2 linked regions of the Streptomonospora nanhaiensis genome follow. The protein of the gene in region 2 interacts with the protein of the main gene of each other region in a pairwise test. Links are inferred from orthologs where the notes say so. Each region holds a gene or a part of one and is shown on either strand. Other genes may lie near its edges. The genes, in order: HNR12_RS19425 and lpdA.

The links.
Region 1: the proteins of lpdA (region 2) and HNR12_RS19425 interact in binary tests that used the Escherichia coli proteins (3 or more experiments, as listed by UniProt). The link is inferred for Streptomonospora nanhaiensis from one-to-one orthologs.

What each region holds. Positions count from the first base shown.
Region 1 is NZ_JACCFO010000001.1:4,389,247-4,397,465, reverse strand. Bases 3,336-6,422 are described here. They hold HNR12_RS19425 (UvrD-helicase domain-containing protein), read right to left. Parts: upstream 6,027-6,422; coding sequence 3,645-6,026; downstream 3,336-3,644. Other genes in these bases: HNR12_RS19420 (endonuclease/exonuclease/phosphatase family protein), read left to right, coding at 6,389-6,422; HNR12_RS19430 (aldo/keto reductase family oxidoreductase), read left to right, coding at 3,336-3,596. Also shown: HNR12_RS19435 (winged helix-turn-helix transcriptional regulator), read right to left, coding at 2,136-2,591; more of HNR12_RS19430, read left to right, coding at 2,727-3,335; more of HNR12_RS19420, read left to right, coding at 6,423-7,384; HNR12_RS19415 (nucleoside hydrolase), read left to right, coding at 7,496-8,219. UniProt on the Escherichia coli protein: A helicase with DNA-dependent ATPase activity. Unwinds DNA duplexes with 3'-5' polarity. Translocates on single-stranded DNA with 3'-5' polarity. Initiates unwinding more efficiently from a nicked substrate than double-stranded DNA.
Region 2 is NZ_JACCFO010000001.1:1,416,769-1,424,810, reverse strand. What follows is about bases 3,325-6,234. They hold lpdA (dihydrolipoyl dehydrogenase), read right to left. Parts: upstream 5,513-6,234; coding sequence 4,136-5,512; downstream 3,325-4,135. Other genes in these bases: HNR12_RS06130 (leucyl aminopeptidase), read right to left, coding at 5,649-6,234; sucB (2-oxoglutarate dehydrogenase, E2 component, dihydrolipoamide succinyltransferase), read right to left, coding at 3,325-4,057. Also shown: HNR12_RS06155 (DUF4191 domain-containing protein), read right to left, coding at 1-40; lipA (lipoyl synthase), read right to left, coding at 322-1,257; lipoyl(octanoyl) transferase LipB, read right to left, coding at 1,312-2,022; more of sucB, read right to left, coding at 2,597-3,324; more of HNR12_RS06130, read right to left, coding at 6,235-7,157; HNR12_RS06125 (adenosylcobinamide-GDP ribazoletransferase), read right to left, coding at 7,774-8,042. UniProt on the Escherichia coli protein: Lipoamide dehydrogenase is a component of the glycine cleavage system as well as of the alpha-ketoacid dehydrogenase complexes.

The sequences.
Region 1 (8,219 bases), 3.0 Mb from region 2 along the record:
AGCAGGAAACAACCAACGGTTGCCCCCTCAGACACCCAACAGCGCGTGACAACATCTCCATGCCATCCCAGAAAGAACCACCCAGACAAACCAGGCAGAACCAACCAGGTCCACTTACGAGTCCGCCGGCATAACGGAAAAACAACCGGCTCAAAAGACTCCTTAGAAAGGAGGTGATCCAGCCGCACCTTCCGGTACGGCTACCTTGTTACGACTTCGTCCCAATCGCCAGCCCCACCTTCACTCACTCCCTCCCCGAAGGGTTAGGCCACAAGTTTCGGGTGTTGCCGACTTTCATGACGTGACGGGCGGTGTGTACAAGGCCCGGGAACGTATTCACCGCGGCATTGCTGATCCGCGATTACTAGCGACTCCACCTTCATGGGGTCGAGTTGCAGACCCCAATCCGAACTGAGACCGGCTTTTAGGGATTCGCTCCACCTCACGGCATCGCACGCCCACTGTACCGGCCATTGTAGCATGTTTGCAGCCCAAGACATAAGGGGCATGATGACTTGACGTCATCCCCACCTTCCTCCGAGTTGACCCCGGCAGTCTCCCATGAGTCCCCACCATCACGTGCTGGCAACATGGAACAAGGGTTGCGCTCGTTGCGGGACTTAACCCAACATCTCACGACACGAGCTGACGACAGCCATGCACCACCTGTCACCGATCCCAAAAAGGACCCACCATCTCTGATGGATTACCGGCGATGTCAAACCTTGGTAAGGTTCTTCGCGTTGCGTCGAATTAAGCAACATGCTCCGCCGCTTGTGCGGGCCCCCGTCAATTCCTTTGAGTTTTAGCCTTGCGGCCGTACTCCCCAGGCGGGGCGCTTAATGCGTTAGCTACGGCACGGGAACCGTGGAAAGCCCCCACACCTAGCGCCCAACGTTTACAGCGTGGACTACCAGGGTATCTAATCCTGTTCGCTCCCCACGCTTTCGCTCCTCAGCGTCAGGTAAGGCCCAGAGACCCGCCTTCGCCACCGGTGTTCCTCCTGATATCTGCGCATTTCACCGCTACACCAGGAATTCCAGTCTCCCCTACCTACCTCTAGCATGCCCGTATCCACTGCAAAACCGGAGTTAAGCCCCGGACTTGCACAGCAGACGCGACACACCACCTACGAGCTCTTTACGCCCAATAATTCCGGACAACGCTCGGACCCTACGTATTACCGCGGCTGCTGGCACGTAGTTGGCCGGTCCTTATTCCCCACCTACCGTCAACCCCCACCGATATGGGGGCCTGCGTCAGTGGTAAAAGAGGTTTACAACCCGAAGGCCGTCATCCCCCACGCGGCGTCGCTGCGTCAGGCTTCCGCCCATTGCGCAATATTCCCCACTGCTGCCTCCCGCAGGAGTCTGGGCCGTGTCTCAGTCCCAGTGTGGCCGGTCGCCCTCTCAGGCCGGCTACCCGTCACCGCCTTGGTAGGCCACTACCCCACCAACAAGCTGATAGGCCGCGAGCCCATCCCCAACCGAAACAACTTTCCACACCAGATCATGCGACCCGGTGTCGTATCCGGTATTAGACCGGGTTTCCCCGGCTTATCCCAGAGTCAGGGGCAGGTTGCTCACGTGTTACTCACCCGTTCGCCGCTCGTGTACCCCGAAGGGCCTTACCGCTCGACTTGCATGTGTTAAGCACGCCGCCAGCGTTCGTCCTGAGCCAGGATCAAACTCTCCATTAAAGGTCTTCAATCCTGACCGGCCCACCCACACAGGGCGGACCCATCAAAGGAACCCCGAACACCCGAGGGTGTTCAACGGGGCCAAAACAAACATGGCACAAAGAATGTCATACACGCGCTGTTGAGTTCTCAAGAAGCAACCGCTCACCGGGTACAAACCCCGAACCCACTCAATCGGCAGGCCCGCAAAGGCTCTTCCCCCACGGGGCGGATCAATCTCCGCGTTTCCGCTTTGTTGTGCTCTCTACTCTACCCGCTTGTCCCGAGTGCTCGTGACAGTCAGTCGGAGTGGAGGCGACCGACTTCCGACGCAGGCGTAACCGCCAGCTTCGTTCGGTCGGTGTTGAGAAGCTTACCGGCTTCCGGCAGTGCTCGTGACAGCTTCCGCGAGCCCGCCCGCGTCCGGTCTCCATGACGCGGGCCTCCGCTCCCCCACCTACTGGTCCACCTCGTTCTCGCGCGCGTCATGCGCCGCTCGGTTGGCGAGCACGTCGTCCATGTGGCTCTCGGCCCAGACCTTGAGGCCGCGCATCGTCGTGTACAGCGAGACCCCGAGGTCGGTCAGCTCGTAGGAGACCGTGACGGGGACCGTCGGCGTCGCGGTGCGGGTGACGAGGCCGTCCCGCTCCAGCGCACGCAGCGTCTGCGTGAGCATCTTCTGGCTGACGCCGGCCAGCAGGCGGGCCAGCTCCGAGTAGCGCATCGCCCGAGGACCGCCGACGTGGTCGGCGTCCTCTCGGCGCAGGCCGTCGCCGCCCAAGGCGGCCAGGACCAGGGCGACCCACTTGTCGGAGATCCGGTCGAGCAGCTTGCGGCTGGGGCACTCCGCCATGAAGGCGTTGTACTCCGCCTTGGCCCGCGCCCTCCTCTGGGCCGCCGTCGTCGTCACCATGGACCGCTCCTCACACTCCCGTTGGTGCCTTACGCACTTTCAGGTGCCTACTTCCCGATGGGAAGCTCCCCTCCCATACTGGCAGCCATCCGTTGTGCACCACGGGCCGGACAACCCACGACGAAGGACGTTGGAATGACCTCGCTCCCCACCTCGCTTCCCGGCGGCACCTGGTCCCTGGGCGACCTGACCGTCACCCGCTTCGGCTACGGCGCCATGCAGCTCGCCGGCCCCGGCGTCATGGGGCCGCCCGCCGACCACGACGGCGCGATCGCCGTGCTCCGCGAGGCCGTCGACCTCGGCATCACCCACATCGACACGAGCGGCGCCTACGGACCGCGCGTCACCAACCGGCTGATCCGGGAGGCCCTGCACCCCTACCCCGACTCGCTGCGCATCGCGACCAAGGTCGGCGCGATCCGCGACGAGCAGGGCGGCTGGCCGCCGGCCCGGACGCCCGAGGACGTGCGCCGCGCCGTATACGAGGACCTTGAAACCCTCGGGCTGGACGTACTCGACCTGGTCAACCTGCGGCTCGGCGACGCCCGGGGGCCCCAGCCCGGCTCGCCGGCCGAGCCGTTGGAGGCGCTGGTCGAGCTCCAGCGGCAGGGGCTGATCCGGCACCTGGGCGTGAGCAACGCGACGGCCGAGCAGGTCGCCGAGGCGCGGGCGATCGCGCCGATCGTCTGCGTGCAGAACATGTACAACCTCGCCCACCGCCACGACGACAAGCTGATCGACGAACTCGCCGCCGACGGCGTCGCCTATGTGCCCTTCTTCCCGCTGGGCGGGTTCACCCCACTCCAGTCCTCGGCGCTTTCGGCGGTGGCGGCCCGGCTGGACGCGGCACCGATGTCGGTGGCCCTGGCCTGGCTGCTGCACCGGTCGCCGAACATCCTGCTGATCCCCGGCACCTCGTCGGTTGCGCACCTGCGTGAGAACGCCGCCGGCGCGGGTCTCACGCTGTCGGCCGAGGACCTCGCCGAGCTTGACGCGATCGGCTGACCGGCGGCCGGTCGCCGCGCCGCCCCGGCCCGCCGGGGCGGCGCGGCCTCACAGCTTCTCGATCGGCGCGTACTTCACCAGGAAGTCCTTCTCGCCGATGTCGGCGCCGAAGTCGATGCGCGCCTTGGTCTTGTCGCCGACGCCGTCCACCAGCAGCACCGTGCCCAGGCCGAAGGAGTCGTGGGTGACCTTGTCGCCCGGGGACAGCGACGGCACGTTTGCGCTCGCCCCCGTGGCGGCTCTGCGCGAGGGGGGTTCGACGCGGCGGCGCGGCGCTGCGGCGGCCATGGACGACTGCGCGCGGCGCCAGTCGATCAGCTCGGCCGGGACCTCGTCCAGGAAGCGCGACGGGGGGTTGAACGACGGTGCGCCCCACGCGCTGCGCACGGCCGAGCGGGTGAGGTACAGCCGCTCCTGGGCGCGGGTGATGCCGACGTAGGCCAGGCGGCGCTCCTCCTCCAGTTCGGACTTCTCGCCCAGGGTCCGCATGTGCGGGAAGACGCCGTCCTCCAGGCCGGTGAGGAAGACGACGGGGAACTCCAGACCCTTGGCCGAGTGCAGGGTCATCAGCGTCACGACGCCGCCGCTGTCGTCGGCGTCGGGGATCTGGTCGGTGTCGGCCACCAGGGAGATCTGCTCCAGGAAGTCGACCAGGGTCGGCTCGGGCGCCTCGGGCCGCGGGCCGTCGCCCGCGCCGTCCTGGGCTCCTTCGGTGCCACCGGTGCCACCGGTGCGCTCCGCCGGGGGCGCCGCCTCGCCGGACTCCGCCTGGGCGATGTCGGCGTCCTCGTCCTCGGCGTAGAGCGGGCCGGTGAAGGTGCTCTCGAACTCGCGGGCGACCTCGACGAACTCCTCCAGGTTCTCCACCCGGCTCTCGTCCTGGATGTCCTTGGAGTTGGCCAGTTCCGACAGGTAGCCGGTGCGCTCCAGGACCGCCTCGACGATCTCGGCGGGCGAGCCCTCCTCGGCGATCTCGCGGAGTTCGTCCAGCAGCGCGACGAAGTCGCGGATGGCGTTGAGGGAGCGGGTGGCCAGCACCGGCACGGCGTCCTCGGCCCGGCGCAGGGCGCGGGCGAAGGAGATGCGCTCGCGGGCCGCGAACAGCTCGATGGTCTCCTCGGCGCGGTCGCCGATGCCCCGCTTGGGGACGTTGAGGATCCGGCGCAGGCTGACGGTGTCCTCGGGGTTGGCGATCACCCGGAGGTAGGCGAGGATGTCGCGGATCTCCTTGCGCTCGTAGAAGCGCACGCCGCCGACGATGCGGTAGGGCAGGCCGGTGCGGATGAACACGTCCTCGAACACGCGCGACTGGGCGTTGGTGCGGTAGAAGACCGCCACCTGGCCGGGGGAGCAGGCGCCGTCGTCGGTCAGCCGGTCGATCTCCTGGACGACGAACGCGGCCTCGTCGTGCTCGTTGTCGGCGACGTAGCCGACGATCGCGGGGCCGTGCCCCTGCTCCGACCACAGGTTCTTGGGCGGGCGGTCGGAATTGCGCTCGATGACGGCGTTGGCCGCGGACAGGATGGTCTGCGTGGAGCGGTAGTTCTGCTCCAGCAGGATGGTGCGGGCCTGGGGGTAGTCGCGCTCGAACTCCAGGATGTTGCGGATGGTGGCGCCGCGGAAGGCGTAGATGGACTGGTCGGCGTCGCCGACCACGCACAGCTCCGAGGCGGGCACGGCGGCACCGGGGGTGTCCTCGCCGACGAGGAGCCGGACGAGTTCGTACTGGGCGTGGTTGGTGTCCTGGTACTCGTCGACCATGACGTGCCGGAACCGGCGCCGGTAGTGCTCGGCGACCTCGGGGAACATCTGGAGCAGGTTGACCGTGATCATGATCAGGTCGTCGAAGTCCATGGCGCCGGCCTCGTGCAGCCGCCGCTGGTAGAGCGTGTAGGCCTCGGCGAGCTTCTTGTCCTGGGCGCTCTGCGCCTGCTCGCTGAAGGTGTCGTAGTCGACAAGCTCGTTCTTCAGGTTGGAGACCTGCGCGGAGAACGACTTGGGCGGGAACCGCTTGGGGTCGAGGTCCAGCTCCTTGCACACCAGCTGCATCAGCCGGCGGGAGTCGGCGGCGTCGTAGATGGTGAAGCTGCTGGGGTAGCCCAGGCGCCCGGCCTCGCGGCGCAGGATCCGCACGCACGCCGAGTGGAACGTCATGACCCACATGGCGTTGGCCACGCGCCCGCCCAGCAGCGCCTCGATGCGCTCCTTCATCTCGGCGGCGGCCTTGTTGGTGAAGGTGATCGCCAGCACCTCGCCCGGGCGCACGCCGCGTTCGGCGAGCAGGTAGGCGATGCGGTGGGTGAGCACCCTGGTCTTTCCGGAGCCGGCCCCGGCGACGATCAGCAGCGGGCTGCCGGCGTGGGTGACGGCTTCGCGCTGCGGGGCGTTCAGACCTTCGAGGAGCGGCGATGCGGTACGGGAGGACGACACGCCTCCCAGGTTACGGGGCTCGGGGGGCGGCTGCCGCCGGACCGGGCGCGGCCGGCGCCGGTGCCGTGGCCGCGCCGGGGGAAACGGCCGCGCGGCGGCCGGGGCCCGAACCGCGCGCGCCCGGGGGCGTAGGAGGGCGGGCGCCGCGGCGGCCGCGGCCAGGACGAGGGCGGTGGCGGTGAGCACTCGGTACACGGCGGGGCTCCGATCGGGTGGGCGGCCGGCGGACACGCACAGTGTGCGACGAACCGGCCACGCCGTGCTCCGGTTGTCCACAGGCCGGGGACTCCCCGTGCGGCGCCGGTCGTCCCTAGAGTGGCCTCCCCAGCGGGTGCGCTGCGCGCTACGGGGAGGAGCGGGAAATGGCGGAGGACGGCGGGGATGGGAGCGCGGGTGCGGCGCCGGACCGGCCGAGGAGCCGGGGCCTGGTCGTCGCGTGCGCGAACGTGGCCGGCGGGCGGCTGGTGGACGAGGCCGGCGACTACGCGCCGGGCGACCGCACCGAGCGGTTCGCCGCCGCCCTGGCCCGGCACCGGCCCGAGATCGTGGCCGTGAGCGAACTCGACTGCACGCGGGGGTCGCGGCAGCTGAACCGGCTGGTCGAGGGGCTGGGCTGGCCGGAGGTCCACGCGGAGTCCCGCCCGGCCAGCGACTCCCACATCCCCGGGGTGGGCAAGCTCGGCATCGGGATCGCCTCCCGCTACCCCCTGAGCGACCTGCGCTGGATCGAGGTCCCCCCGCCGCCCCTGCGCTTCCTGCACTGGCGGACCGGCAAGGAGCTGAAGTGGCATCCCAAGGGGATGCTGCTGGCCACCGCCGAAGGGCCCTTCGGCGCCGTGCGGATCGCCTCGGTCCAGGTGCCGCCCCTCCACATGGGCCGCGACGAGTCCGGGCGCGTGTACTCCTACGACCGCGGCCCCGGCCTGGCCTACCGGGAGCGGCTTCGGGACTTCTTGGACGCCGCGCTGCGCGGGCCCGACGGGGCGCCATTGCGCCGCACGGTCATCCTGGGCGACATGAACATGCCCACCCCCGAGGCGGTGTTCACCGACCTGGCCGGCGCCCGGCTGCGCGACGGGTTCGGCTCGGGGCCGCCGCCCGCCACCACGCCCGACGGCCGGTCCATCGACCGCGCGTTCGTCACGGACGACCTGCGGGTGCGGGAGGGCGGGACGATCGCGATGCCGCCCGAGAACGGGCTGGGGCCCGACCACTACCCGTGCGTGTTCGACGTGCGGCCGCGCGCCTGGGAGGCCGACCGGGTGCGGGCCCTCGCCCGCCGCCGCACCCGCGAGGCGCTGCGGCCGGCGGCGCGCCGCCCCGGCCCGCCCACCGACCCCCGCCCCCGGCTCCGGTAGGCCCGCCGCGCGCGACCGGGCCGCCCGCGGGGGCCGCGCACCGGGTGTCTACCCTTGTCGGGGCGCGGCCGCCCCGTGCCCGCCGACGACGTCGCTGAAGGAGGCACACCGGTGCGGATCTATGTCGACTGCGATCCCGGGATCGACGACGCCATGGCCCTGGCCTACGTCACCGCCGGCCCGGACGCCGAGATCGTCGGCGTGGGCACCGTCTTCGGCAACAACGGCGTCGACGTCACCACGGACAACGCGCTGCGGCTGCTGGAGCTGTACGGCCGCCCCGAGGTGCCGGTGGCGCGCGGCGCCGCCCGGCCGCTGGCGCAGCCGCCGCGCTCGGCCGAGCACGTGCACGGCCGCAACGGGCTGGGCGAGGTGGACCTGCCCGCGCCCGCCGGGGCGCCCGTGGACCACTCGGCCGCCGAGATGCTGGTGCGCGCGGCCCGTTCGGCGCCCGGCGCGCTGGACGTGCTCGCGCTGGGCCCGCTGACCAACATCGCGCTGGCGCTGAGCCTGGAGCCGGAGCTGCCCCGGCTGCTGCGCCGGGTGGTGGTGATGGGCGGCGCGGTGCGGGCGCCGGGCAACGTCACCCCGTGGGGCGAGGCCAACGTCGTCGCCGACCCCGAGGCGGCCGAGACGGTGCTGGCGGCCGGGTTCGACGCGGTGCTGGTGCCGCTGGACGTCACCATGCGGACGGTGGCCACGACCGCGTGGCTGGAGGAGCTGAAGACGGTGGCGGGGCGGCGCGCCGAGACCGCGTCGGCGTTCCTGGACTTCTACGCCGGCTGGTACTCCACCGTGTTCGGGGAGCGCCAGTGCGCGATGCACGACCCGCTGG
Region 2 (8,042 bases):
CGCTCGCGGTGGCCGTGGTGTCCTTGGGCTTCTTCGCCATCGTCTTTCCAGGCAGGGTGCGCCGGCGCTGCACCGAAGGGGGCAACCTCCTGCTCTGCCTGTCCTCCTCCTCGGTCGAACGGATGGGGCGGTGCGACCGCGCGGGTCGGCACGGGATCGCCCGCTGACGCGCGGGCCGCGCTTTTCGGACGGCCCCGGCGGCGGCCGGAGCCGGACCGCCTGACCGTCCGTCTTCAGCATATGGCCAGTGCCCCGGCCAACGTGAAACGGCGGCCGCCCGGCCGCCGTCTCAGGTTGGTCACGGATGTGCGCGGCGGGCCGCTAGCGCGCGGCCTCGGCGCGCTTGTCGACCGCCTGCTGGTAGAGGCGCCCGGCGCGGTAGGAGGACCGCACCAGCGGCCCCGACATCACGCCGGCGAAGCCGATCTCCTCGGCCTCGGCCGCCAGCTCCACGAACTCCTCGGGCTTGACCCACCGGTCGATGGGGTGGTGCAGCTTGGAGGGCCGCAGGTACTGGGTGATGGTCAGCAGGTCGCAGCCGGCCTCGTGGAGGTCGCGCATGGCCTGGCTGATCTCGTGGCGCTCCTCGCCCATGCCCAGGATCAGGTTGGACTTGGTGACCAGTCCGTCGGCGCGGGCCTTGGTGATGACCTCCAGCGACCGCTCGTAGCGGAACCCGGGGCGGATGCGCTTGAAGATCCGCGGGACGGTCTCGACGTTGTGCGCCAGGACCTCCGGCCGCGACCCGAACACCTCGGCCAGCTGGTCGGGGTCGGCGTTGAAGTCGGGGATCAGCAGCTCCACGCCGGTGCCGGGGTTGAGCTCGTGGATCTTGCGCACGGTCTCGGCGTACAGCCAGGCGCCGCCGTCGTCGAGGTCGTCACGCGCCACGCCGGTGACCGTGGCGTAGCGCAGCCCCATGGTGCGCACCGAGTTGGCGACCTTGGTGGGTTCGAGGCGGTCCATCGGGCTGGGCTTGCCCGTGGCGATCTGGCAGAAGTCGCACCGGCGCGTGCACTGGTCGCCGCCGATGAGGAACGTGGCCTCGCGGTCCTCCCAGCACTCGTAGATGTTGGGGCAGCCGGCCTCCTGGCAGACGGTGTGCAGCCCTTCGCGCTTGACCAGGGAGTGCAGCTCGGAGTACTCCGGGCCCATCTTCGCCTTGATCTTGATCCAGGGCGGCTTCCTCTCGATGGGCGTCTGGCTGTTGCGGGCCTCAATCCGCAGCAGCTTGCGGCCCTCTGGCGCGATGGTCAACGCGGTTCCTTTCCTGCGACCCTCGTGGGGCGGTGGTGGCGGGCGGGCGCGGGCTCAGGCCTCGGCGAGCGCGGCCGGAGCGGCGGGCTCGGGCGCGCCCTGGTGGTGGCGGACGCGGTCGGCGCCCAGCACCGCCGCCAGGTGGCGCTCGACAAGCGGCACGACCTCGGCCACGGGCACCTCGCGGCCCAGCTCGCGGCTGAGCGAGGTGGTGCCGGCGTCGGTGATGCCGCACGGGATGATGCGGTCGAACCAGCTGAGGTCGTTGGCGCAGTTCAGCGCGAAGCCGTGCATGCCGACGCCGCGGGCGATACGGCAGCCGATCGCGGCGATCTTGCGCTCGGTGAGGCCGCGGTCGGGGTCGGCGTCGAGCCAGACGCCGGTGCGGCCCTCGACCCGCTTGCCGGCCAGGCCGAACTCCGCGATGGTGCGGATGATCGCCTCCTCCAGCATGCGGACGTAGGCCACGACGTCGATGGGGTCGGGCAGCCGGACGATGGGGTAGACCGTGACCTGCCCGGGGCCGTGCCAGGTGAGCCTGCCGCCGCGGTCGATGTCGACGATGGGGGCGCCGGGGTCGGTCGCCGGGCGGTCCCAGGGGCCCGTGCGCTTGCCCGCGGTGTAGACGGGTTCGTGCTCCAGCACGAGCACGGTGTCGGGGATGAGGTCGGCGACCCGGTCGGCGTGCACCCGCTTCTGCAGATCCCAGCCCTCGTGGTAGGGGACGGGGGCCTCGCCGAGGCGGGCGAAGACGAGCTGACTCATACATCCCACCTTATGCCCCGCCACCGGGCCGGGCGATGTCGCCTAGCGCACCGCCCGGCGCCGCCGCGGGGCGGGAATAACGCGCGGTGGCCGGGCGTTTCGGCGCGCTCCCGCACCGGCCCCCGCCCGCCCGCGCCGCGCGCCGAGCCGGTCCCGCCCGCGCCTCGGGAGGGCGGCGCGAAGGACCCCGCGGACGCCCGCGCGGCGGCCCCGGCGCGGGCCCCTGGCCGCACCCGGCCGGGCCGGACAGGTTTTTCCGCGGAATCAGGCGCCGATTTCCGCCAAACGGCTGCGCGCGGTCCCGCGGGGCCATACCTTTGAGTCAGGAACACGGGACTCCTCGTAACGGCCTGGGAGTTCTGGGGTTTCCGGCGGTGCCCCCTTCGCGGGGCCTCCGCCGAACACAGACCTTTGGTGATGGGGATCACCAGGGGGATGGTGAATGGTGGGGTAAAAAGCGGGGCGGTACCCGGGTCACCGGATACCGCCCCGCTGCCTTTCCGCCGCGCGGCGCGCGGCGCACCCCCGCGGGGCGGCCCCGGCCCCAAGGCCGCGGCCGCCCCCGCGCCGGGCGCTAGGCCAGGCCCAGCTCCGACTCGAAGTCGCCCTCTTCCAGGCGCTCGCGCACGTCGGCCAGGAACCGGGCGGCGTCGGCGCTGTCGATGAGCCGGTGGTCGTGGGTGAGCGCCAGGTACATCATCGAGCGCACCGCGATCACCTCGCCGAGCTCGGGGTCCTCCACCACGACGGGCCGCTTGACGACCGCGCCGGTGCTGAGGATGCCCACCTGCGGCTGGTTGATGACCGGCGTGTTGAACAGCGCGCCCACCTCACCGGTGTCGGCCAGGGTGAACGTGCCGCCGCTCAGCTCGTCGGGGTTGAGGTCGCCGGTGTGCGCGCGCTCGGTCAGGTCGGCGATCTTGCGGGCCAGACCGCCGAGGTTGAGGTCGCCGGCGTCCTTGATGACCGGCACCAGCAGGCCCGGCTCGGTGTCGACCGAGATCCCCAGGTTCTCGATGCTGTGGTAGGTGACCTCGTACTTGGCGCTGTCGATCACCGCGTTGAGCTTGGGGTGGGCCTTGAGCGCCTCGACCGTGGCCAGCGCGAAGAACGGGAAGAAGCCCAGTTCGACGCCCTCGCGGGCCTCGAACTGCTCGGCGGCGCGCTCGCGCAGCCGGGCGATGTTGGTGACGTCGACCTCGATCACCTGGGTGACCTCGGCCGAGATCTTCTGCGACTCCGCCATCTGGTCGGCGATGGTCTGGCGCAGCCGCGACATGGTCTCGGTGCGGCCGCGCAGCGTGGTGTCGGCCACCGGGCGCCGCGCCGGGGTGCGGGCGGGCTGCTGCTGGGCGGCGGCCGGGGCCGCGGGGGCCTCGCGGCGGCGGCGCGCGGCCTCCTGGACGTCCTGCTTGCGGATGCGCCCGCCCACGCCGGTGCCCTGCACCTGGCTGAGGTCCACGCCCTCCTGGGCGGCGAGCTTGCGCACCAGCGGGGTCACGTAGGCCTCGGTGACCGCGTCGGTGCCCGACGCCCGGCCGGTGCCGCTCAGGGTCTCGACGTCGACCGGCGGGGTGATGTCCTCGCGGCTGGGGCGGGGGGAGGGGGCCGGGGCGGCGGGCTCGGGCGCCGGCGCGGGCTCGGTGGCGGCCTGCTGCGGAGCGGCGCTCTCGGCCGGGTCGGACTCCGGCTCCTGGGCCTGCGGCTCCTCGGCCGCGGCGGCCTCCTGGGACTGCTCGGCGGCGGGCGCCTCGGCGGGCTCGGCGGTGTCCTCGGCGCCGGCCCCGGCGTCCTCGCCCTCACCGCTGATGATCGCGATCTCCGCGCCGATCTCCACGGTCTCGTCCTCGGCGACGAGGATCTTGCTCAGCACGCCCGCGACAGGCGACGGGATCTCGGTGTCGACCTTGTCGGTCGAGACCTCCAGGAGGGGCTCGTCGACCGCGACGGTGTCACCCTCCTTCTTCAGCCACTGGGTGACGGTGCCCTCGGTGACGCTTTCGCCCAGGGCGGGCATTGAAACGGAAGTCGGCATGGGTTCCTCTTAGATGGACGTGCGAAACGCGGGGATGCGAAAGCGGGGCGGGGACGGCCGCCCCGCCCCGCGGACGCGTCACTCGTGGACGTGCAGCGGCTTTCCGGCCAGTGCGAGGTGCGCCTCGCCCAGCGCCTCGGACTGGGTCGGGTGCGGGTGGATGAGCTGCGCGACCTCCGAGGGCAGCGCCTCCCAGTTGTAGATCAGCTGGGCCTCGGCGGTCAGCTCGCCCACGCGGCTGCCCACCATGTGCACGCCCAGCACGGGGCCGTCCTTCTGGGCGATGACCTTGACCGAGCCCTGGGTCTGCAGGATCTGGCTCTTGCCGTTGCCGCCGAGGTTGTAGTCCTGCTCGACGATCTCGTAGCCGCGCTCCTTGGCGGCCTTGGAGGTCAGGCCCACCGAGGCGACCTCGGGCTCGCTGTAGGTGATGCGCGGGACGCCGGCGTAGTCGATGGCCGGCGGGTTGAGGCCGGCCAGCTGCTCGGCGACGTAGATGCCCTCGGCGAACCCGACGTGGGCCAGCTGCAGGGTCGGGATCAGGTCGCCCACGGCGTAGATGTTGCCGACACCGGTGTGCAGGTTCTCGTCCACCTTGACGAACCCGCGCTCCAGCTGGATGCCCTGTTCCTCATAGCCCAGGCCCTCGGAGACGGGCGCGCGGCCGATGGCCACGAGCATCATCTCGGCCTCCAGGCTCTTGCCGCCCTGGAGGGTGACGCTGACGCCGGAGTCGGTGGTCTTGACGCTCTCGAACGGGGTGCCCAGCTCGTACTTGATGCCGCGCTTGCGGAAGGCGCGCTCCAGCAGCTTGGAGGAGGACTCCTCCTCGACCGGCACCAGGTGCGGCAGCGCCTCGACGATGGTGACCTCGGCGCCGTAGGAGCGCCACACGCTGGCGAACTCCACGCCGATGACACCGCCGCCCAGGACCACGACCGACTTGGGGACGCGGTCGAGCTTGAGCGCGTGCTCGCTGGTGATGATCTTCTCGCCGTCGATGTCCAGGCCCAGGGTCTTGGGCTTGGAGCCGGTGGCGAGCAGGATGTTGGTGCCCTTGTAGGCGGTGCCGTCGACGGTGACCTCGTCGGGGCCGGTGAGCTTGCCCTCGCCCTCGATCACGGTGATGCCGTGGGCCTTGATCAGGCCGGTCAGGCCGCGGAACATGCGGCTGACGACCTTGTCCTTGTAGGCGTTCACGCCGGCCATGTCGATGCCCTCGAAGCCGGCCTTGACGCCGAAGGTCTCGCTGTCCCGCGCGGCGTCGGCGACCTCGGCCGAGTGCAGCAGCGCCTTCGTGGGGATGCAGCCGACGTGCAGGCAGGTGCCCCCGAGCTTGTCTTTCTCGATCAGGCCGACCTTCATGCCCAGCTCGGAGGCGCGGATGGCGGCGGCGTAGCCGCCGCTGCCGGCGCCCAGGATCAGCAGGTCGAAGGTGCCGCCGTTGTCACTCACGGGAAGGACACTCCTTGATGTGGATGTTCGTGTTCGTCTGGTCTGACGTGTCCGCGCGACCCGGCGCGTGTCCCGCCCGGCCGCAGTCGGTCTTTCAATGTGCGCGGTCGGTCGGGCGCTCCCGCCCGGCCGCGGGTCAGTCCCGGTCGGCCGCCAGGTTCTCGGTGATCCGCACCAGGGTGCGGGTGGCGGCCCCCGTTCCGCCCTTGGGGGTGTAGCCGTAGGGCCCGCCCTGGTTGAACGCCGGGCCCGCGATGTCCAGGTGCGCCCAGCGGACGCCCTCGGCGATGAACTCCTTGAGGAACACCCCGGCGCTGAGCATGCCGCCCCAGCGCTCGCCGGAGACGTTGGCGATGTCGGCCACGGCGGAGTCCAGGCCCGAGCGGAGTTCGGCGGGCAGCGGCATCGGCCAGCCGGACTCCCCGGCGGCCGCGGCCGCGGCGACCACGTCGTCGCGGACGGAGTCGTCGTTGGACATCACGGCGAAGACCCGGGTGCCCAGGGCCACGAGCTGGGCGCCGGTGAGGGTGGCCACGTCGACGATCAGGTCGGGGTCGTCCTCGTGGGCGCGCACCAGCGCGTCGGCCATCACCAGGCGGCCCTCGGCGTCGGTGTTGAGGACCTCGACCGTGGTGCCGCCGTAGATCGTGATCACGTCGGAGGGGCGCTGCGCGCCGCCGCCGGGCATGTTCTCGGCGATGGCGAGGTAGCCCACGGCGTTGACGGCCGGGGCCAGCCGGGCGATGGCGCTCATGGCCCCCAGCACCGCGGCGGCCCCGCCCATGTCGGACTTCATCCAGTCCATGGACCCGGCCGGCTTGAGCGACAGGCCGCCGGAGTCGAAGGTGATGCCCTTGCCCACGAACGCCACCGTGCGGGTGGCCTCGGGGTGGGTGTAGGCCAGCCGCACCAGGCGCGGCGGGTTGTCCGAGCCCTGGCCCACGCCGATGAGGCCGCCGTAGCCGCCCTCGTGCAGCGCGGCCTCGTCGAGGACCTCGACGGCCAGGCCGTTCTCGCGGGCGACCTGCTCGGCGATCCCGGCCAGGTCCTCGGGCACGAGGTCCACGGGCGCGGTGTTGACGAGGTCGCGGGCGAGGTTCACGGCACCGGCGAGGGTGTCGGCGCGCTCGACGGCGGCCTGGGCGCCCGCGGCGGCCGAGACCACGCGGATCTCGGCGGCGGGGGAGCGGGTGTCGTCGCCGGTGCGGTAGCGGGTGTAGGAGTAGTCGCCCAGCAGCGCCCCCAGCGCCGCGGCGTGGGCGCGTTCGGCGGTGTCGGCGGGCAGCGCGACGGCCACCCGGGCGTGGTCGCGCCCGCGGGCGCGCAGCGCCGCGCCGGCGGCGCGCGCGAGGGTGTCGGGGTCCACCCCCTCGCCCTCGGCGGGGGCGTCGCCCAGGCCCACAGCGATCACCACGGGCGCCTTGAGGGCGCCGAGCGTGGGCACGGTGTGCACCTCCTCGGCGGCACCGCGGGCGCCCAGTTGCGCCAGCGCCCGGGAGAGGCCGCCGGAGAAGGCGGCGTCGACGTCGTGAGCGCCCGACGCGGGCTGGGGAGCGTCGGACGCCGCCGCATGGTAGCCGACCACCACCGCGTCGACGTCGAGCGAACTGGGGGATTCCGTGATTACTGACAACGACGTGCTCACGCCCCTGATGCTAGCCCTTGTGACGTCCCGCCCGGCACGCTGCCCACGGCGTGTGCGCATACACCGCGAAGATCCCCACAAGTTGCGTGCGCGGCGAAAAGCGGCCGAACTTCTCCGCGCAGCGGGGTCCGACATCCGCACCGGTCACGAACACGGCGGTCTTTGCCACTCCGGGCGCCGCCGGGATCCGGCCTGGTCGCCGCCGGAGCGGCGGCGGCCGCCCGGCGTTCCGGGCGGCGGCCGCGCGCCGAAGGCCGCCGAGAGCCCAGCTCAGCGGCCGGTCGACGCGGGGCCGTGTGAAAAATTGTGACGATGCCGACAGATCTCCCCGCTGGCGTGCCGGACACCCCGATCACGCGCCGCCACCCCCGCTGAGCGGCCAGGACGCGAAAGCGGCCGGTTCCGGCCTCATGTCCCCGGCGCGGGATTGGCCCCGCTGAGGGCGCCCGCCGGTGTGCCGGAAAGGGCGGGGTGCGTGGCGGCCCGGTGCCCGGTCGAGGGCGCTGGGGTGGCGGCCGAGGGGCGTTCGCGAGCGGGCCGCATCGGACGATCACCACCGGTTCCGCACCGTGATCGGCCCCGGCCCGCCCGCCGCCCGCGTACCCGGCCTCCCAGGTCAGCCCGCCTGGGCGGCGATGGCGGTTGTCACGAGGGCCGCTGTCGTGGCGGTCTCCGCGAGGGCGCCCAGGACGTCGCCGGTGATTCCGCCCAGGCGGCGCCGGGCGCGGTGGAGCAGCGCCGCCGCCGCGCCCGCGCCGACGGCGACCGCCGCGGCGCATCCGGCGGCGAAGGCGGGTCCCGCCGCCAGCCCCGCGAGGGCGGCGGCGGCCAGTGCCCCCGCGCTCGCGCCCGCCGCCGCGCCCCAAGGCACCGTGCCCGCGACGA